DNA from 2 places in the Paraburkholderia sp. J67 genome. Region 2 is predicted to be linked to the other one. Evidence: riboswitches for the same ligand, from Rfam matches in the RefSeq annotation. Region 2 holds a riboswitch; the other holds the start of a gene.
The links. A riboswitch is a leader RNA that binds a small molecule or an ion and turns the genes downstream of it on or off. The one in region 2 is predicted to bind glycine.
Positions count from the first base shown of each region.

Region 1: linked by a shared signal. The riboswitch ahead of U5782_RS30645 (D-amino acid dehydrogenase) and the one ahead of gcvT (glycine cleavage system aminomethyltransferase GcvT) in region 2 are both predicted to bind glycine.

Region 1 is NZ_CAJMZK010000023.1:59,360-70,324, forward strand. Features, by position in the region: gene U5782_RS30610 (porin) at 1-152, opposite strand, end outside; gene U5782_RS30615 (FAD-dependent monooxygenase) at 442-1,659, opposite strand; gene U5782_RS30620 (LysR family transcriptional regulator) at 1,835-2,779, shown strand; gene U5782_RS30625 (porin) at 2,846-4,033, opposite strand; gene U5782_RS30630 (M20 aminoacylase family protein) at 4,131-5,321, opposite strand; gene U5782_RS30635 (MFS transporter) at 5,365-6,690, opposite strand; gene U5782_RS30640 (LysR family transcriptional regulator) at 6,903-7,826, opposite strand; glycine riboswitch at 7,925-8,015, shown strand; gene U5782_RS30645 (D-amino acid dehydrogenase) at 8,112-9,455, shown strand; gene U5782_RS30650 (metal/formaldehyde-sensitive transcriptional repressor) at 9,630-9,902, shown strand; gene dmeF (CDF family Co(II)/Ni(II) efflux transporter DmeF) at 9,910-10,920, shown strand; gene U5782_RS30660 (DUF1289 domain-containing protein) at 10,924-10,965, shown strand, end outside.
Region 2 is NZ_CAJMZK010000004.1:1,952-12,916, forward strand. Features, by position in the region: gene U5782_RS09580 (c-type cytochrome) at 115-1,011, shown strand; gene U5782_RS09585 (UvrD-helicase domain-containing protein) at 1,091-3,181, opposite strand; gene U5782_RS09590 (oxidoreductase) at 3,534-4,583, shown strand; gene U5782_RS09595 (hypothetical protein) at 4,754-5,113, shown strand; glycine riboswitch at 5,350-5,450, shown strand; glycine riboswitch at 5,507-5,639, shown strand; gene gcvT (glycine cleavage system aminomethyltransferase GcvT) at 5,742-6,860, shown strand; gene gcvH (glycine cleavage system protein GcvH) at 6,941-7,321, shown strand; gene gcvP (aminomethyl-transferring glycine dehydrogenase) at 7,400-10,372, shown strand; gene U5782_RS09615 (alginate lyase family protein) at 10,540-10,965, shown strand, end outside.

The sequences.
Region 1 (10,965 bases), on a different contig from region 2:
GGCATACGCACAACACTCTGCCCCGCTGCATTGGCATGTGAAATGTATTCCACGCCCGTATCGATAATGCCGTACAGCGACACGCTGCTTTGCGCAAAGCCGGTCGTCGCGAATCCGAGCAAAGCTGCGCCAATGAGAGGGTGCAATCTCATAGAGTCTCCAAACCATGATGGGGATTTATTTTATTTCTACGCATGACTAATCAATTAATAAAAATTGATTAGTCATTCTTCGACTTCTACAACACGAATACGGATTGAATCAGAACCCTTCGCAAACCGGGGATCGAATCGGTTGTTTTAGTGCGCTGATAGTATCGACCGCGCAATAAGCAGTCCAACACCTATTCGGTATAGATTCCATATCCACGAGGTATGGACGGATCTGCTTGCGTCACGCGCGGATAAACCGCGCGTGACGCCGATCGACTTGCTGGCTCGCTTAGAGCCAGGTGCCGCCCTGACGATCGCTCGGCTCTTCGTTGAGCGCGTCGAAGTCGTGAATCCAGTCCAGGTGATTCAGCAAGCTCTCGCGATCGCCCAGACGGGCGTTGCGCGCCTCGGCGGCCGGCCCGTCGGGCAGATGCAGCACGTCCGCCGTGGTGATCGACGCATACTGCACCTTGCGCGTGCGGCCACGGCGCAGGCGTTCATAGGCTTCCTGCGCCTCGCGCCAGTTGCCCGCGCCCGCCTTGGCCAGTTGCGCGGCCAGCACGACGGCGTCCTCGATCGACTGGTTGGCGCCTTGACCGTGGTGCGGCACCAGCGCATGCGCGGCGTCGCCGATCAGCGTGACGCGGCCCTTGCTCCAGCGGCCGAGCGGCGGGCGATGGAACAGGCCCCAGCGTTGACTGATCGGCACGGCCGTGACCATCTGCACGACAGCGGGATGCCAGTCCTTGAACAGGCGCAGTTGCTCGCCCTCGCTTGCCGGCAGGACCCAATCGCGCGACGGCCACGGCGAAGGATGACGCTCGACCAGCAGAAAATTCTGGTCGCCGTTGTCGCCGATCGGATAATGCAACAGATGGCCGCCCGGCCCGACCCAGAATTGAATCGTCTCGGGGTCGGGCAACAGGTGCAGCGAATCGGCCGGCACGACACCGCGAAAACCCGAGCATCCCGAATACAAGGCGTCGTCATAACCCAGCATCCAGCGGCGCGTGATCGAGCGCGCCCCGTCGGCGCCAATCACGAGATCGGCGTCGATGCGCTGGCCGTTGTCGAACGCAAGCGTCACACGATCGGGGTGCTGCGTGAGATCGACCAGCCGATGACCGAGCTTGATACGGTCGAGGCCCACCGCCGTGGACAGCACAGCCTGCAGATCGGCGCGATGAACGCCCCAGTACGAGCCGCCGAATTGCGCCCGATAATCCGGCGCGCCGCGATGATGGCCGATGACTGCGCCGCTGCGGCCATCGCGATAGATGAGTCCGGGCACCTCCGCGCAGACCCTTTCGAACTCGGCGCGTAGCCCCATTTGTTCGTAAAAGCGCGTCGCGTTCGCCGAAAGCGCCACGGCCGCCCCCACTTCGCGCAACTCGTCGGTCTGCTCGAAGAGTTGAACATCGATCCCGTGCTCGCGCAGCGCGAGCGCCAGCGTCAAACCACCGATGCCGGCGCCGACGATCGCAATCTTCATATCCATTCGCGTCATGAAGGTGTCTCCTGTATCCGCATTGTTGGGTGGGGTCGTCCGCGACGCGCCTGCGGGGCGCCGAATGCCTGGACCACGTCAGTATTTTCAGCACTGGACCTTCATTGCTCAATAAGATGAAATGAATGCGCTTCATCACTCAACAGAATCAACCCGGCCAGGCGAATGGAATGTTATGGAACTCAGCGATATCGACCTCAATCTGCTGCTGCTCTTTCAGCGACTGATGCAGGAACGGCGCGTGGCGACGGTCGCGGAACAGATGAACATGAGCCAGCCCGGCGTCAGCAATGCGCTCGCCAAGCTGCGGCGCAGGCTGGGCGACCCGCTGTTCGTGCGCGCGCCGGGCGGTGTGGTGCCCACGCCGTTCGCGCTGCGCCTGGCGGAGCCGGTGTCCCATGCGCTCGCGACCCTGCACGCGGCGCTCAATCCGGTGACGGGCTTCGATCCGCTGCGCGCGACGCGCACCATGACGATCGGCATGACGGACATCGGCGAAGTCGTTTTTCTACCCGCGCTGCTCGAACGGCTGTCGCGCGAAGCGCCGGGCGTCGCACTCAATACGGTGCGCAATACCAGCGTCAATCTGAGCGATGAAATGGCCGAAGGACGCGTCGACCTGGCCGTGGGCCTGCTTCCGCAACTCAAAGGGGGCTTCTATCAACGCCGCCTGTTCGATCAGCGCTATGTCTGTCTGTTCCGGCGCGGGCATCCGCTGGAGGACGCGGCGCTCACGCTTGCGGACTGGCGTGAAGCCGAGCATCTGGTCGTAGTCTCGGCTGGCACCGGCCACGGCCAGGTCGACGATTGGTTGAAGCGGCGTGGCGTGCGGCGCCAGGTACGTTTGACGGTGCCGCACTTCATGAGCGTGGGCTACATCCTGCAACGCACCGACCTGATCGCTACGGTGCCGGAGCGGCTCGCGCTGCAACTCGCGACACCGTTCTCGCTCAGTCTGCGCGCGCTGCCCATGACCTTACCGGCCGCGCCGATCCATCTGCTCTGGCACACTCGCGTGCAGCAGGACGAAGGCAATCGCTGGTTGCGCGAGGTGGTGATCGATCTGTTCGCGGACACGGCCGCACACGGGCGTAAGGTGGTGGCGCGAAAGGGGAAGTGAGGGGGAAAAGGGCGATGCGTCGATGCGCAATCGCCTGCGATTTTCGCGCCCCTCAATTCGCGGCGTCTAAAACCGATGCCGAATCCCCACCGTAGCCAGCGTCTGCGCATCGGTTTTAGAAGCCGTCACACCAGCAATCGCGGCAACCGCGGGCAAGCCGCGCGAATCGGTGCCCGACGCATGTTGATAAAAACCCATCGCATACAGATCGGTTCGCTTCGACAACGCGTAATCGACCACCAGATCGACCTGCTGATAATGCGCGTGCGTCACGCCCGTGCTTTGCGTATACGACCACGCCGCGCCCAACATCCACGCTGACGTTAGCTGAAACCTCACACTCGCCTCGCCGATATTGAACGACTGCGTGCCGCGAAAAGCCTTTTCCGTCGCGCTCAATCCCGCCACCGCAACGGAGCCCAGATCCGTGAAGCGCGTATTGCTATACGCGAGGCCCAGCGTCGCGCGATCGAGCACATACGTGCCGGCCGCCGAAAAAATCTTCTGCGCGCCCGCCGAAGCGAAACCCGCGTACACGGGGCTGTAGATATTGTTGGCGCTCGCGCTGTCGTTCGCCTTGTCGCCGAAGAACGAGAAGTTCGGCCGGTCGGCGCTCTGATAGCCGATGCCGAGCGTCAATGGCCCACGTGCATAGCCGCCCCCCACCGCGACGATGCGATTCGTCGCGATCGACCCCGCCTGATTGCCGAACGCGTACATGCCCGAAAGCGAGAAGCCGTAGAAGTTCGGCGTCGTGTACTTCACCGCGTTGTTGACGCGCGAGAACGTGTCGAGATTGTCGACATCGCCAGGATGCGCGCCATAGCCCGCGCCTGCCGCAGCCCAACTGCCGCCTGCTGTCAGATAGCCGGTGTACCAGTAGGCGCTCGAATACTGGCGGCCTAGCGTGAGCGTGCCGGGCTCGCCCGAGAGTCCGACAAACGCCTGGCGTCCGAAGAAGGTGCCGTTTTGCGAGATCGTGCCCGTGGTCGCGCTATAGCCGTTCTCCAACGTGAAAATGGCCTTCATCCCGCCACCGAGATCCTCGCTGCCCTTGAGTCCCCAGGCGCTCGAACTGGCGTTACCGCTTGCAAGCGCGTACTGCTGCTTGCCGCCCGCGTTCGAATTGAACACAGCGCCAACGTCGATCGTGCCATAGAGCGTCACGCTCGACTGCGCGTACGCGCTGCCCGAAATTGCTCCCAACGCCACCATCCTTACCGCCACTGCCAATGCCAATGCCCGCTTGCGCATGAAAAAAGATCTCCGTTTGGTGCTACTTTATGATTTTTTATTTCGGATAACAAACTATCAAAGAGACGCGAACGCATACGTTCGCGTCCCCACCTGCCTAGTCTTCGCTGCGCAGATAGGCTTCAGTCAGCGCCACCCAGCAGGCGGCGCCGATGGGAATGATTGCGTCGTTGAAGTCGTATCCATCGTTGTGCAACGAGCAGCCAACCCATTCGCCCGTACCGTTGCCTAGCGAGAAGTAACAGCCCGGCAGACGTTGCAACATCCAGGCGAAATCCTCGCTGCCCATTTGAGTCGAAGGCGGCACCTGGATCACCTGGGCTTCGCCCAGCACGCTCGCAATGGCCGCGCGTGCGAGTTCGGCTTCGGCAGGCGTATTCATGATCGCCGGGACCATGCGGTCGTAGACGATATCGGCCACCAGTCCCGCCGACGCGGCCTGATGCTCGACCACTGCACGAATGCGCGCTTCCAGCAGATCGCGCACGGCCGGCACGGTGGCGCGCACGGTGAGCTTGAGCGTCGCCGTTTCGGGAATGATGTTGTAAGTGCTGCCCGCCGAGATCTGTCCCACGCTAATCACACCCGCATCCACCGGCGCGACGTTGCGCGAGACGATGCCTTGCAGCGCCACCACGGCCATGCACAGCGCCAGCGTGGGATCGACCGCGCGGTGCGGAATCGCGCCGTGGCCGCCCTTACCGCGAAACGTCACGCTCACACGATCCGACGAACCGCCAAGCGGCCCTGCCTGCACGACCGCCTTGCCCACCGGCAAGCCCGGCGCGTTGTGGAATGCATAGACGGCATCGCAGGGAAAGCGATCGAACAGGCCGTCGTCCATCATCGCCAGCGCGCCGCTCAAGCCTTCTTCGTCGGGCTGGAAAATGAGGTTCAAGGTGCCGTCGAACGCACGCGTCGCGGCCAGGTGCTCGGCGGCCGCCAGCAGCGTAACCGTGTGGCCATCATGGCCGCAGGCATGCATGCGCCCGTCAATCGTGCTCGCATAGGCCAGACCCGTGCGCTCCTGAAGCGGCAGCGCGTCCATGTCCGCGCGCAGGCCGAGCCGTCGCGCGCCGTTGCCCAACTTCAACTGGGCGACGACGCCATGACCGCCAATACCGGTATGCACGTCGTAGCCCCACTCGCGCAGCAGGCCCGCGACGAGCGCCGCCGTATCGGGCACATCGGCGCCCAGTTCGGGATGCGCATGGATGCGGTGTCGGAGCGCGGCAAAGCGTCCGGCCGAGGCCGCCAAGGCGGCCGGAATCGAATCACACGAATTCATGAATGAAGTCCAGAGAGTGAAAGAGTCGATACCGAAGGCGGAGTCAATCGCGGCCCGGATTGCTCGGATAAAGCAGCAGCGCAGTGAAGCTGATAAGCGAAGCGCACAGCAGATAGCCCGCAGGCGCCATGCGGCTGCCGGTTGCGCTGATGAGCCAGGTCACCGCCAGCGGCGCAAAACCGCCGAAGATCGTCACGCCAAAGCTGTACATGATCGACATGCCGGTCGCGCGATGATGACGCGGCAGCGCCTCCATCATCATCGCCGTGCCCGCCCCCGTGCCGATCGACATCAGCGTGCCGGAGATCGCCACGCACATCATCGTGAGCGGCAGACCGGGCCCCGACGAAAGCAGCGTGAAATTGGGTATCACGATCAGCATCGACAACAGGCTGTTGGCGATCAGCAGCGGCTTGCGGCGCGGCAGGCGGTCGGCGAAGCGGCCGAACAGCGGCGCCAGCACGAGCATCGTGAAGCCGGACACGCAGGTCGCCGCGAACGCGGTCACCGAAGGCATGTGCAGCGTGCGCACGAGATACGTAGGCATATAGAAGACGATCACGTACATGGAAGACGTGGAGCTCGTCATGAGGAAGGTGCCGAGCACGAGTGTGCGGGCGTGCTCGCGCAGGACCACACGCACGCCGTTGAATGCCGAGTTGGCCTCGCTCACGTGGGTTTCTTCGAGGTGACGCCGAATATAAAAGCCCACCGGCGCGATCAGCAGGCCGACCAGGAACGGCAGGCGCCAGCCCCATGCCTGCAAGGCGTCGGGTGGTAGCCACGCGGAGACGGCCACGCCGGACAGCGCGCCAAGCAGCGCAGCGCCGCCTTGCGTTGCCGCCTGCCAACTCACCAGGAAGCAGCGACGCGCCTTGCCGCCCGATTCCATTAACAGCGCGGACGCCGCGCCCACTTCACCGCCTGCCGATAGCCCTTGCAGCAAGCGGCCGATCACCACCAGGATCGTTGCGCTCACACCGATGCTGGCATAGCTGGGCGTGAGTGCGATGAGCGCGGTGCCGGCGGTCATGAGCGCGATGGTCAGCGTCAGCGCCGCCTTGCGGCCGCGCCGGTCGGCAAGATTGCCGATCAGAAGCGCGCCGAGCGGCCGCATGAGAAAGCCCACCCCGAACGTCGCGAACGACAGCAATAGCGACGTAAGCGCGCTGCCGGCGGGAAAGAACAGCTTGCCGATCGTCACCGCGAAAAAGCTGTAGAGCGTGAAGTCGTACATTTCGAGGCCGTTGCCAATTGCGGCGGCCACGATGGCGCGACGGGTCGGCGCGCGTCGTGCAGGACTGGCCGAAGCGTCGCTGCGGCTCATGGGCGGCACGACGCTGCTCAGCGTGCGGGGCATTTCGTTCATTGACGTCCCTCTTAACAGATCGTCGCGTGGTGGGCGGCCCGCTCGGGCGGGCGTGGAATCGTTGCGCAAGTCGCTCACGCGAAGCGCGTGGCGCATGCCGTCAAACGGTGAGCCCAGTGTTTGTTGCCAAAATCACCGCGACAAGCGACTGATTTTCAATCGCTTGCCATCTGGTTATAACGGCGCGCCGAAAGAGGATCGGGGCGATGCGTTCAGGGCTTGAGGGCGGGGGCGTTGAGCGGATCGTAGTCGCGCAAGGCATCGACGATCGCATCATGCAGGCGCGACGCCGAGGCTGGCAGCGTATGGCGGTCGCGTGTGACGAGGGAAATAGTGCGCTCGGGCATGGCCTCGTCGAGCTCGAGAAAGTCCATCGTTTCACGCATGAAACGACTGTTGGTCGATTCCGACGACAGCAGGATGAGCGAGTCCATTTGCGAACACATGGCAAGCGCGAGCGACATCGACGAGCATTCGATCACGCGCTCCGGCAGGTCCATGCCATGTTGGGCGAACAGTTGCACGAAAGGCGTGCCCGCATCCTCCAGCGGATCGAGCACGAGCCATTCGGCCTGTTGCAGCGCGGCGAGCGAGCGCTCGGCTCGCAGCGGATGACCCTTGCGCGCGGCCACGAGCGTCGCCATGCCGAGCACCGGCGTGCAGTCGAGCGCGGAGTCCGGTGCGATTTGCTGCGACGTGACCGCAAAGTCGAGCGTGCCTTCGCGCACCTGTTCGAGCAGTTGCATCGGGCGCATTTCCAGCAGGCGCAAATGCACGCGCGGAAAATCACGCCGGAACACCGAGAGACAATCGGCGAGCGGACGCAGCAGCGCGGTCACGGGCGTCAAGCCGATACTGATCTCGCTCAGCGCGTTGCCCTTCATTTCCTCCATATCGTCGCGCGCGCGGCGCACCTGGTCGCTGATGAGCCGCGCATGGCCAACCAGCCGCTGGCCATAAGCGGTGAGTTGCGCGCCCTTGCTGGAACGCACGAACAGCGTGGCCCCCACGTGCGCTTCCAGTTCCTTGAGCGCCTTGCTCAGCGCCGACTGCGTGACGTGCAGCATGCGCGATGCTTCGAGAATGCTGCCGGTCTGGGCAACCGCAACCAGCGCCTTGAGTTGATGCAGTTTCATGATGAATCGCCGTGTGGAACGGGTGAGACTATCGCACAGCGGTTTTTGAAAATCGATTGCCGGTTCCACCGAACGCGGGTTAATCTTGTCGCGTTCCAACACGCTGCATGGGAGAGATCGTCCTACCTGGACGACGCCGACGGAGCAACCGCCCCGGAAACTCTCAGGCAAAAGGACCATGCAGCCGGAACATCTGGAGAGCGGCGCACCGCCATGGTGGCGCCCACCGAAGGGGAACCCTGCGCGCCGTAAGCGCGTGGGCGAAACTCTCAGGTACATGGACAGATGGGGCATCGGCGCCGGTTGAAATCGGCCGGCGATGATCACTCCCATCTGGACACTGTCATGTCACGAATTGCCGTTATCGGCGCCGGTATTACCGGCGTCACCACCGCCTATGCGCTCGCCCGGCGCGGCCACCAGGTCACCGTCTTCGAGCGCCACCGTTACGCGGCGATGGAAACCTCGTTCGCCAATGGCGGCCAGCTTTCCGCCAGCAATGCGGAGGTCTGGAACAGCCGCGCCACGGTGCTCAAAGGCCTGCGCTGGATGTTCCGGCGCGACGCGCCGTTGCTCATGAATCCGCGCCCCAACTGGCACAAATACAGCTGGATTGGCGAGTTCCTGCGGCAGATCCCGAACTATCGTGAGAATACGATTGAAACGGTGCGCCTGGCGATCGCCGCGCGCGAGCATCTGTTCTCGATCGCGCAACGCGAATCGATCGACTTCGATCACGAGCAACGCGGTATTTTGCACTTCTACGCAACGCGCAAGGAGTTCGATGCGGCGACGAAAGTCAATGCGCTGCTGCGCGAAGGCGGGCTCGACCGGCGCGCCGTCACACCCGACGAAATCCGCGCCATCGAGCCCACGCTCCAGGGCGACTTCTTCGGCGGCTTCTTTACCGAATCGGATTCGACCGGCGACATTCACAAATTCACGCGAGGACTTGCGCGTGCCTGCGAACGGATGGGCGTGACGTTTCAGTACGACACGACGGTGCAGGCAATCGCAGATATGGCGGGTGACAGGGTCTGGATCGACACGCTATGCGATGGCCTGCCCGCCAGCACGACGTTCGATCGCGTCGTGATCTGCGCGGGCGTCGGCAGCCGCGCGCTCGCCGCGCATGTGGGCGACCACGTCAACGTGTATCCGGTGAAGGGCTATTCGATTACCGTGTGCCTCGACGGCGCCGCGAGCCGCGAGGCCGCCCCGTGGGTCAGCCTGCTCGACGACGCGGCGAAAATCGTCACGAGCCGCCTGGGCGCGGATCGCTTCCGCATTGCGGGCACAGCGGAACTCAACGGCGTCAACCGCGATATTCGCTCCGACCGCATCGAGCCGCTCGTGCGCTGGGCGCGCGACTATTTCCCGTCGATGTCGACGGCGCGCGTGATTCCGTGGACGGGATTGCGCCCCATGCTGCCCGCCATGTTGCCGAAGGTCGGACGCGGACGGCGCCGCAACGTGTTCTACAACACGGGGCACGGCCATCTCGGCTGGACGCTCTCGGCGGCCACGGCGCAAGCGGTCGCCGACCTCGTGAGTGAAGACCTCGAAGCCACGCGTGCCCGCGCGGTCGGCCCATCGGCCAGCGCCGTCACGTCGGGCGTTATGCGCTAACGCCGCATCCGCAAGGTGCAGCCTATGTCCGGCTGCACCTGCCTTCTGCCTGAGCCCCCCACCCTGCGCGCGGACACGACTTCCCGCGCGTGTCCCCAATTTTCTCGCGCACTCAGTAGTATACCCCCCCACCCTATTGATGCTAGACTGCGTCCCGTCAACGAGAGGACACAGATGAGCCATACGATCCGGGAAAAACAGAAGCTGCTGAACCGCATCCGCCGAATCAAGGGGCAGGTCGAAGCGATCGAGCGCGCGCTCGAAGACGAGCGCGGCTGTATGGAAATCCTGCAACAGGTCACCAGTTGCCGCGGCGCGATGAACGGTCTGCTGGCCGTCGTGCTGGAGGACCACATCCGCACTCATCTGGTCGATGCCGAGCCCGACGACGAGCATGGCAGCGGCACCGAGCAACTGATCGAAGTCGTGCACAGCTATTTCAAGTGAGAGCAACATGAGCCGGTTTGAGGACGCCGCCTTCGGGGCGGGACACGACCATATCTTCCTGGGCGCCGCCCACGAGGACAACGAACGCAGGACCTGGATGGTCATTGCGCTATGCAGCGCCATGATGGTGGCCGAGATTGTCGGCGGCAGCCTGTTCGGTTCGCTGGCGCTGGTGGCCGACGGCCTGCATATGTCCACGCACGCGGGGGCCATGCTGATCGCGGCGCTGGCCTACACGTATGCGCGCCGCCACGCGAGCGATAGCCGCTTCGTGTTCGGCACGGGCAAGCTTGGCGATCTCGCGGGATTCACGAGCGCGATCGTGCTCGCGATGATCGCGCTGCTGATCGGCTATGAGGCCGTCTCGCGCTTTTTCTCGCCGGTGCGGATCCACTTCGGTCAGGCGATTCCCATCGCCGTACTGGGTCTGCTCGTCAATCTGGCCAGCATCTGGCTGCTGAGCGGCGATCATCATGGGCACTCCCATGGCCATTCGCACGGTCATTCACATGGCCATAGCCACGGTCACGATCATGACCATGATCACGGCGACGAACACGATCATGGCGATGAAGCGCAACTGCACCGGGACCACAACATCCGCTCGGCGTACATCCATGTGATTGCGGACGCAGCCGTCTCCGTGCTGGCGATCATTGGCCTGCTGCTCGCACGCGCTTTCGGCTGGTTGTGGATGGACCCGCTCGCCGGCGTGATTGGCGCACTCGTGATTGCGAACTGGTCGTGGGGCCTCATGCGCGATACCGGCGGCATTCTGTTGGACATGAACGCCGACCGCCGCATGGCCGATAACGTGCGCCACGTCATCGAGGATAACGGCGACACCGTGCTCGACCTTCATGTATGGCGTATCGGCCCGGGCCATATGAGTGCGGTCGTGTCGGTCGGCACGCGCGACGCCCAGCGCAAGCCCAGCTTCTATCACGCGGCGCTCAAGCGCTTCGAGGGACTCTCGCACGTGACCGTCGAAGTCAATCCCGCCGTCGCTGGCGTCTGAGTCATGGCCGTCAAGTCTCCCTGTATCGACCTATGCGCGTTCGAC
Region 2 (10,965 bases):
GCGGCAACCAGCACTGAAACCTTGCGTCTATAATCGTCCCTGTTTGCTCAATCGCAAGGCTAATGCCGTCCTGCTGTACCGCTCACCAAAAAACCAACGGGAGTCGAGACAAGCATGAGCGAAGCACCCCACGGAGCCCCGATCAAAACGCCCGGCCAGTTGATTGCCGCTGTCATCGCCGGGTTTGCCGTCCCCATCGTCATCATCATTCTGCTCGCCTACTACGTCGATAACTCGACGCGAACCGGCGCGGGCACCGACGAGCTTTCCACCCAGCAGGTCACCGATCGCATCGCGCCGATCGCCCAGGTGTCGATTCGCGACGCCAGCGCGCCGCGCGTCTTCAAGACCGGCGAGCAGGTCTATCAGGCGGTCTGCTCGGCGTGTCATGCGAGCGGCGCGGCGGGCGCGCCCAAGTTCGGCAATTCGGGCGACTGGGCGCCGCGCATCGCTCAAGGCTACGACACGCTCTGGCATACGGCGCTCGCCGGCAAGGGCGCGATGCCGCCACGCGGCGGCACGAGTCCCGACGATTACTCCGACTACGAGATCGGCCTCGCCGTCGCCTATATGGCGAACCACGGCGGCGCGAACTTCCAGGACCCGCCCAAGCCCGCACCGGGTGCGGCCAATGGCGCGTCGGGTGCGGCGGCCGCAGCGCCCGCGTCTGCCGCCGACGCCAACGCGGCTCAGGCCACGGCCGCCGCCGCTGCGATCGCCGCGATCCCGCAGGCCAGCTCCGCACCGGCCGCCGACGCCAGCGCCGACGCATCGCAGGCCGGCAAGGCGCTCTACACGCAGGTCTGCCAGGCCTGTCACGCGGCGGGCGTGCTGGGCGCGCCGAAGTTCGGCAACAAGGCCGACTGGGCGCCGCGCCTGAAAGATCCGATGGACACCATCTATAACTACGCGCTGCACGGCAAAGGCCAGATGCCGGCCAAGGGCGGCTCGAACGCCTCCGACGCCGATGTGAAAGCCGCCGTCGACTACATGGTGAGCGCTGCCAAGTAAGCGCAGGCGCCAGCAGCAAAACAAAGGGCCGCATCGTCAATCGATGCGGCCCTTTTCGTTTCGGCCCCACGCGGAAAGATCAGCCCTTCTGCAACAACGCCTTCAGGCTCGCGAGCCGGTCCTTGGGCGACATCGGCGCTTCTTCGGCCGTGGGCGGCGGCGCATCGTCCAGTCCCATTTCGGGGATGAAGCGCGACGCTTCGCATACCACCGTCTCGCGCGCCCGCTTGCGCTTCTTGCACCAGTTCAAATGCAGGCTGCGCTGTGCGCGCGTGATCGCCACGTACATCAGGCGGCGCTCTTCCTCGATGCGCCCTTCGTCGATGATGTCGTCTTCCGAGCCGCCACGGTGCGGCATGATGCCTTCCTCGACGCCCACCAGAAACACGTGCGGATACTCCAGCCCCTTCGACGCGTGCACGGTCGACAGTCGCACCGCGTCCGGGTCTTCTTCCTTGCCTTCGAGCATCGACATCAGCGCGACGGTCTGGATCAGGCCCATCAGGTTCTTGCCGGTGTCGGCGAGTCTGTCGGTATTGTCATAGCCCGTGGCTTCGGCATCCTCGCCGATCTCCTGCTCGGGCTTGGTGCCCTTGCGCTTGAGCCATTCCATGAATTCCAGCACGTTCTGCCACTTCGACTGCGCCTGACGCTCGTCGAAGGCGTCGTAGAGGTAGGCCTCGTAGTGGATCGCGTCCATCAGTTCGTCGAGCACGACCGTTGCCGGATCCTTGACCGCGCGCTCGGCCAGACGCTGCATGAAATCGCAGAACACGCGCATCGGCTCGACCTGGCGCGCCGACAGCCGCGCCTCGATGCCGCCCATGTAGACCGCCTCGAACAGCGACACCTTCGCCTGCCCCGCGAACGAGCCGAGCGCTTCGAGCGTGGTGTTGCCCACGCCGCGTCGCGGCGTCGTGATCGCCCGGATGAAGGCGGGATCGTCGTCGTGATTGGCGATCAGGCGCAGGTACGCGCAGATGTCCTTGATTTCGGCCTTGTCGAAGAACGACTGGCCGCCCGAGAGCACATAGGGAATGCGCTCGCGGCGCAGCACCTGTTCGAAGATGCGCGCCTGGAAGTTGCCGCGATAAAGAATCGCATAGTCGCGGAACTGCGCGCGGCGCTCGAACTTGTGCGCGGACAGGCGGAACACCACCGATTCGGCTTCGTGCTCTTCGTCGTTGCAGGGCGTGACGGTGATCGTGTCGCCCATGCCGTGTTCGGACCAGAGCTTTTTCTCGAACAGCTTCGGGTTGTTGGCGATGACGTTGTTCGCCGCCGTGAGAATACGCACCGTCGAGCGGTAGTTCTGCTCCAGCTTGATGACGTGCAGCTTCGGATAGTCCTTGCCGAGCTGCGCGAGGTTTTCGATGGTCGCGCCGCGCCAGCCGTAGATCGCCTGGTCGTCGTCGCCCACGGCCGTGAAGGCCGCACGCGGGCCCGCCAGCAGCTTGAGCAGTTCGTACTGGCAGGTGTTGGTGTCCTGGTATTCGTCGACCAGCAGGTAGCGCAGCTTGTTCTGCCAGCGCTCGCGCACCTGCTCGTTCTTCGCGAACAACTCGGCGGGCAGGCGGATCAGATCGTCGAAGTCCACCGCCTGGTAGGCGTGCAGCGTCGCCATGTAGTTGCGGTAGACGATGGCGGCCTGGTGCTCGTCCTCGTTCGAGGCGGTCGCGAGCGCCTCCTCGGGCATCACGAGGCCGTTCTTCCACAACGAAATGATCGACTGGATCTTGCGGATGAAACCCTTATCGGTCGAGCCCACCTGCTCCTGGATCATCGAGAAGCAGTCGTCGGAATCCATGATCGAGAACTGGGGCTTGAGCCCGAGATGCTCGGCTTCCTGACGCAGGATCTGCACGCCCAGCGAGTGGAACGTACAAACGGTGAGCTGGTGCGCCGGCACCTTGCGGCCTTCCTTGCCGGGCGTGGTGAGCGTCTTGCCTTCGAGCAGCTTGCCCACGCGCTCGCGCATTTCGGCGGCGGCCTTGTTGGTGAAGGTGACGGCGGCGATATGGCGCGGCTCGAAGCCTTTCGCTTCGATCAGGTGCGCGATCTTCTGCGTGATGACGCGCGTCTTGCCGCTGCCCGCGCCCGCGAGCACGAGACAGGGACCGTCGAGATAGCGCACCGCTTCGTTTTGGGCGGGATTCAGACCTGCGGACATCGTTGCCTGGATTGGAAAAACGGGTGGTACGGCTGGGAGGCGCGTGCTGTCGGCGCACGCCTGCGCCGTGGGTCGGCCAGACGCGGCGAGCCGCGCGGCGAAAGGCGGGCGCGGCCTGTACGGCGCTGCGAGCCTCTCGATCGAGAGCAGCGATGTTAACACGGCGCGCGGGTTGCCATTCGCTGGCCGATGTCGCCCCGCTAATGGCGACAGTCGCTTCGCATCTGTCCCTCGCGCCCTGTCACGCGCGGCGGCGCGCGTGCCAAAATAGCCAGTTCCCTCCACCCGCGGCATCGCTACCCGCGCCGCCGCCGGACACGCTGCATAACCTGCTGGAAAGAGGACGCGCTTCATGACTGCACCGCTGCAAATCGGCCTGATGGGCTACGGCTTCGCCGGCCAGACCTTCCATGCACCCGTGATCGCCTATAGCGGCGCGGCCACGCTCGCCGCCATCGCCACGAGCCAGGCCGAGCGTGCGCAAGCCGATTACCCCGACGCCGCGATCGTGCCCGATATCGACGCGCTGCTCGCGCTCGACGCCATCGAATGCGTGGTGATCGCCACGCCCAACGACACGCACTACGAACTCGCGCGCCGCACGCTCGAGCGCGGCAAGCACGTGCTCGTCGACAAGCCGGTCACGCTCACGGCCGAAGAAGCGCGCACGCTCGCGGACATCGCGAAGCAACGCGGCCTCGTGTTCGCGCCCTTCCACAATCGCCGCTGGGACGGCGACTTCCTCACCGTCAAACAGCTGATCGCGAACGGGGAACTGGGCCGCGTCACGCACTACGAATCGCACTTCGACCGCTTTCGCCCGCTGGTGCGCCAGCGCTGGCGCGAGGACGCCACGCGCGGCGGCGGCCTGCTCTTCGATCTCGGGCCGCATCTGATCGACCAGACGCTCGCGCTCTTCGGCGCGCCCGAATCGGTCACGGCCTTCGTCCATACTCGCCGCGACAACGCGAGCGCGCCCGACTACGCGCACCTCGTGCTGCGCTACGACGGGCTCGACGCCGTGCTGCACGCGAGTGCGCTGGCCGCGTACGCGCCGCGCTTCGCGATCCACGGCACGCGTGGCAGCTATCTGAAGAATGGCCTCGACACTCAGGAGGACCAGTTGAAAGCGGGGCTGCGTCCCGGCCAGCCGGGTTTCGGCGACGGCAACGAGGCTGGCCGGCTGCACACGCTGAATGACGACGGCCAGGAGAGCGAGCGCGAGGTGCCCAACGCGGCGGGCAATTACGCCGATCTGTACCGCGCACTGGCGGCGGCGATCCACGAGGGCAAGCCGTTCCCGGTGAGCCCGCAGGACGCCATCGACGTGATGACGATCGTCGAACTGGCGATGCGCAGCGCGAAGGAAGGCCGCGCGATTCCGTTCGCGCGGGTGGCGTAAGCCAGAAGGAGGCGCACGGCGCGCTGCCTTGCATTCGTCCGACGCCTCTGAAAGGTCCATACAAACGGTTACATCTGCACGGCGTCGCGCGGTCATCGCACCGCGCGCGCGAGACGTTTGCCGACATACGACGCCAAAAAGAGCGATAACGACTAAAAGGAGAGTCGCGAATGACCCGTTTGAACCGTGCCTTCCGTTTTGCCGCCGCTGGCGCGCTTGTCTCGACGCTCGCCGCGTGCGTCGTCAACCAGCAGCCTGCACCGCGTCCCGGCCCGAATCCGCATGAAGTCGCCGTGGACCGTCTGCATCAGATCGACGGCCGCATCGACAACCTGAGCCGCCGCATCGACGCCCGCGTGAATCAGGGCTACTACCCGCCGCCCCAGGGCGGCGCGCTGCATCACCGTCTCGACACGATCCGTGGCGAGGCGCACGACATGGCCGCACAGCACGGCGGCGGCATTTCCGCCGACGAGCAACACGTGCTGAATCAGGAACTCGATACGGCGGCGCACGCCATCGGCGAGTAATCCGCCTCATCGCGCCATGCGATACACGGGCCGCCTCGCGCGGCCCGTTTTTATTTCCGCCAGACGAAGCCAATGCGGGCCAGAACCCGCGTGAAATTTCACCCGCCCGCGCAACCCTCCCGCCAGCCGCGCGAGCCATGCACGACGTCCTTTTCCGCCCCGCGCAATCGACTTCCAACGCCGCTCCAGCCCAATTTTTCCGCATTGACACAGCCCCGCGGCGTCGCGCACAATCGCTGCGCGCGTCGGGAGAGCGCGTTGCCGGTGTTTCAGGACACAGGTGGCGCCGCCGAAGGGGCAACCCACAAACTCTCAGGCAAAAGGACCGTGCGCGCCGGACCGCTGAATCGCCTGCTTCGTGCTCACGCGCGCGGCAACGCAATCGGCACTCAGGTCCGCAACTCTGGAGAGCGGCAGTAGGACGGCGGCGCGGATCGTAACGCACCCGGACGTTCAGGCTGCCCACCGAAGGGGCGCGCGTCTTCCAAGGCGCAATCTCTCAGGTATCGAGGACAGAGGGGCCATGCAGGAAACGACCACGGGCATTGTGCCGGCGGCGTTTCCTGCATGGCCTTTTTCGTTTTCGCGCGAAAACTTCGCACGAAACCTCGCGACCGCCTGAGGCCCCATGACCGAACTCAAACGCACCCCGCTGAACGATACGCACCGCGCGCTCAATGCCCGCATGGTCGACTTCGGCGGCTGGGACATGCCCGTCAACTACGGTTCGCAGATCGACGAACATCGCGCCGTGCGCACCGACGCCGGCATGTTCGACGTCTCGCACATGTGCGTCGTGGACTTCGCGGGCGCCAAGGCGCGCGAGTTCTTCGCCCGCGCGCTCGCCAACAACGTCGCCAAGCTGACGACGCCGGGCAAGGCGCTCTACTCGTGCATGCTCAACCCGGAAGGCGGCGTGATCGACGACCTGATCGTCTATTACTTCGCCGACGATGTGTTCCGCACCGTCGTCAACGCGGGCACGGCCGAAAAAGACATCGCCTGGTTCGAGAAGCTCAACGCCGAAGGCGGCTTCGGCCTCACCATCACGCCGCGCCGCGATCTGGCGATCGTCGCCGTGCAGGGTCCGAACGCCCGCGAAAAAGTCTGGCAAGTCGCGCCCTCCTCGCGCAGCGCCACCGAACTCCTCAAGCCCTTCAATGCCGCGATGATCGAAGCCACGCCGTTCGGCGAGCTGATGATCGCGCGCACCGGCTACACCGGCGAAGACGGCTTCGAAATCGCCGTGCCGGCCGCCGCCGTCTGCGAACTCTGGAATGCGCTCGAACGCCAGGGCGTGAAGCCCAGCGGTCTGGGCGCGCGCGACACGTTGCGTCTCGAAGCTGGCATGAACCTCTACGGCCAGGACATGGACGAAGGCGTCTCGCCGCTCGACGCGGGCCTCGCCTGGACCGTCGACATGAAGGAGCCGCGCGACTTCGTCGGCCGCGCCGCGCTGGAAGCGAACGGCACGCGCTCGACCTTCGTCGGCCTGATCCTGCAAAAGGAAAACGGCAAGGCTGGCGGCGTGCTGCGCGCCCATCAGAAGGTGCTCACGCCGCACGGCGAAGGCGAGATCACGAGCGGTACGTTCTCCCCGACGATGCAGGAATCCATCGCCTTCGCGCGCGTGCCCGTGGGCGTGCAACCGGGCGACCTCGTGCAGGTGCAGATCCGTGACAAGGCCCTTCCCGCAAGCGTGGTAAAACTGCCGTTCGTGCGCAACGGCAAGGTGCTGGTCGCCTGATCCTGCGAGTGTTCGCAGGGTTCGCGCCGCGCACGCCTCCCCCTTTTCAAGCCATAAGCAAACCACGCATTGGAGCAACCATGAGCATCCCGGCCGATCTGAAATACACCGAATCGCACGAGTGGATCCGCACCGAAGCCGACGGCACCCTGACCGTCGGCATCACCGATCACGCACAGGAAGCGCTGGGCGACATCGTCTTCCTGGAACTGCCGGAAGCCGGTCGCAAGGTCGCTGCGGGCGACGCGATCGCCGTGATCGAGTCGGTCAAGGCCGCCTCGGACATCTACGCGCCGGTCGCGGGCGAGATCGTCGCCGCGAACACCGACCTCGTCGACACGCCCGACGAAGTCAACACCGAGCCGTATGAATCGTGGCTCTTCAAGATCAAGCCCGCCGCAGACGCCAAGCTCGACGCGCTGATCGACGCCGCCGCCTACGAAAAGGCCATCGGCGCTTAATCCCAGCAACCGCAACGGCGCGGCGGCGGCATCCGGCCTTTTGATAGCCCGATGCCACCCGCGCCGGCAGGAAACCTCATGAAGCTCGAACACCCGGATCGTCTGATGAACACCTCGCCCTCGGCTATTTCGCTCGCGGCGCTCGAAGCCCACGACGCCTTCGCCGCCCGTCACATCGGCCCCGATTCGGCCGACCAGCAGGCGATGCTCGATGCGCTCGGCTTCGCCTCGCGCGCCGCGCTGATGGACGCGGTGATTCCGGCGCAGATCCGCCGCAAGGAAACGCTGCCGCTCGGCCCCTTCGCGCAACCGCGCTCGGAAGCCGAAGCGATCGCCGCCCTGCGCGCGCTCGCCGACAAGAACCAGGTGTTCCGCTCGTACATCGGGCAGGGCTACTACGACACGCATACGCCGGCCGTCATCCTGCGCAACGTGCTCGAAAACCCGGCGTGGTACACGGCCTACACGCCGTACCAGCCGGAAATCTCGCAGGGCCGCCTCGAAGCCCTGCTCAACTATCAACAGATGATCGTGGACCTCACGGGTCTCGCGATCTCGAACGCGTCGCTGCTCGACGAAGCCACCGCCGCCGCCGAAGCCATGACGCTCGTGCAGCGCGTGGGCAAGTCGAAGTCGAACGTGTTCTACATCGCCGACGACGTGCTGCCGCAGACCATCGAAGTGGTCAAGACGCGCGCGAAGCCGATCGGCATCGAAGTGAAGGTCGGTCCCGCCGCTGACGCCGCTCAAGCGGGCGCGTTCGGCGTGCTGCTGCAATATCCGGGTGTGAACGGCGATGTGCGCGATTACCGCGAACTCGCTACCGCAGTTCACGCTACGGGCGGCGCGGTGATCGCCGCCGCCGACCTGCTCGCGCTCACGCTGCTCACGCCGCCGGGCGACTGGGGCGCCGATGTTGCCGTGGGCAACTCGCAGCGCTTTGGCGTGCCGATGGGCTTTGGCGGCCCGCACGCCGCCTACCTCGCGGTGAAGGACGAATTCAAGCGCCAGATGCCGGGCCGTCTCGTCGGCGTGACCGTCGACGCGCAAGGCAACCCGGCGCTGCGTCTCGCGCTGCAAACGCGCGAACAGCATATCCGCCGCGAAAAGGCGACCTCGAACGTCTGCACGGCGCAGGCGCTGCTCGCGATCATGGCGAGCATGTACGCGGTCTACCACGGCCCGCAGGGTCTCAAGCGCATCGCGCAGCGCGTGAACCGCGTCGCGACGATCCTGGCTGCGGGCGCGAAGCAACTCGGCTACACGCTCGTCAATGCAGCGTTCTTCGACACGCTCACCTTCGAAGCCGGCCCGCGCGCCCAGGCGCTGCTCGACGCCGCGCTCGCACGCGGCATGAACCTGCGCCGCGTGAGCGAAACGCGCGTGGGTGTGTCCGTCGACGAAACCACGACGCGCGCCGATCTGGCCGACCTGCTCGCCGTGTTCGCGCAAGGCGCGTTCGCAGGCGAGGTGCCGTCGGTCGATGCGCTCGACGCCGAACTCGCCGCCAGCAACGCCGTGTCGTACCCGGCGTCGCTCGCACGCGAAAGCGCCTACCTCACGCATCCGGTCTTCAACCGTCACCATTCGGAAACCGAAATGCTGCGCTATCTGCGTAGCCTCTCGGACAAGGATCTCGCGCTCGACCGCTCGATGATCCCGCTCGGCTCGTGCACGATGAAGCTCAACGCGACCTCGGAAATGCTGCCGGTGACGTGGCCCGAATTCGGCCGCATCCACCCGTTCGCACCCGCCGAGCAAACCGTCGGCTATCGCGAGATGGTCGATCAGCTCGAACAGATGCTCGTGGCCGCAACCGGCTACGCCGCCGTCTCGCTGCAACCGAACGCCGGCTCGCAGGGCGAGTACGCGGGTCTGCTGATCATCCAGGCGTACCACGCGTCGCGTGGCGAAGCCGATCGCAACGTCTGCCTGATTCCCGCTTCGGCGCACGGCACGAACCCGGCGTCGGCGCAGATGGCCGGTATGCAGGTTGTCGTCGTGGCCTGCGACGCGCAAGGCAACGTCGATCTCGTCGATCTCAAGGCCAAGGCCGAACAGCACGCAGCGAAGCTGGCGGCGATCATGATCACGTACCCGTCGACGCACGGCGTGTTCGAGCAGAACGTGCGCGAAGTCTGCGACATCGTGCATACGCACGGCGGCCAGGTGTACGTGGACGGCGCGAACATGAACGCGATGGTGGGTCTGGCAGCGCCGGGCCAGTTCGGCGGCGACGTTTCGCACCTGAACCTGCACAAGACCTTCTGCATTCCGCACGGCGGTGGCGGCCCGGGCGTCGGTCCGGTCGCGGTGGGCGCGCACCTCGCGCAGTTCCTGCCGAACCAGCTTTCGTCGGGCTACAAGCGTGACGATCACGGCATCGGCGCGGTGAGCGCAGCGCCTTACGGCTCCGCCTCGATCCTGCCGATCTCGTGGATGTACATCGCCATGATGGGCGCGGAGAACCTCACCGCCGCCACGGAAACCGCGATCCTCAATGCGAACTACGTCGCGAACAAGCTCGCGCCGCATTTCCCGGTGCTCTACAGCGGCCCGGGCGGCCTGGTCGCGCACGAGTGCATTCTGGATCTGCGCCCCATCAAGGATGCGAGCGGCATCACCGTGGACGACGTCGCCAAGCGTCTGATGGACTACGGCTTCCACGCGCCGACCATGAGCTTCCCGGTGCCGGGCACGCTGATGGTCGAGCCGACCGAGTCGGAGTCGAAGGAGGAGCTGGACCGCTTCATCGACGCGATGGTTGCAATCCGTGAAGAAATTCGCGCCGTCGAGGAAGGCCGCGCGGACAAGGAAGACAACCCGCTGCGCCACGCGCCGCACACGGCTGCGGTCGTGATCGCCGATGACTGGAAGCGCGCCTATCCGCGTGAACAGGCGGCGTATCCGCTGACTTCGCTCGTCGCGCGCAAGTACTGGCCGCCGGTCGGCCGCGCGGACAACGTCTATGGCGACCGCAATCTGTTCTGCTCGTGCGTGCCCGTCGGCGAATATGCCGACGATCAGGCCGACCAGACCGCGGGCGAGTAACACGCGCCCCTTCGCGCCCGCCATCCGGCCCCGCTGCGAGGCGTTCGAGCCGCCGCGTGCCCCGTTCGGGGCCGCGGCGGCTTTTACGCAACGCACATTTGCCGCCGCAAACACCCGCCAAACCGTTAACATCACACACCTGTCAGCCTTGAACCAGGGAGTCGCGCATGGCGCGGAAGGTGGGAACGGCCTTTGCCGGGCATGCTCCGGCAGCAATTCAGGCCCACGGCCGGCGCGCACGCGTCGCGGCCTGTCTCGTGAGCATGGGCCTCGTGGTCCTGAGCGCGGCGCAACCGGCGCGCGCGGCGATGAACTTCTGTGCAGCGCCCGCGCTGCAGACGAGCGAGCGCACCAATGCCGATCCGGGCGTGAAAGCGCTCGTGGCCGAGGTGCAGGCGCATGTGAACGACACGCCGCATCCGCTCGCGACGCTGCACACGGAAGGCACGCTGCCGCACGAGGGTATTTACGACCAGAGCGTGGAGGCCGAGAAGGAACTCGACCTGATGCGCAATGCGGCGCTCGCCTGGCGCGCGACCAGCGACGAGCGCTATCTGAAGCTCGTCGATCGCTTCCTGCAGGCCTGGGTCGCG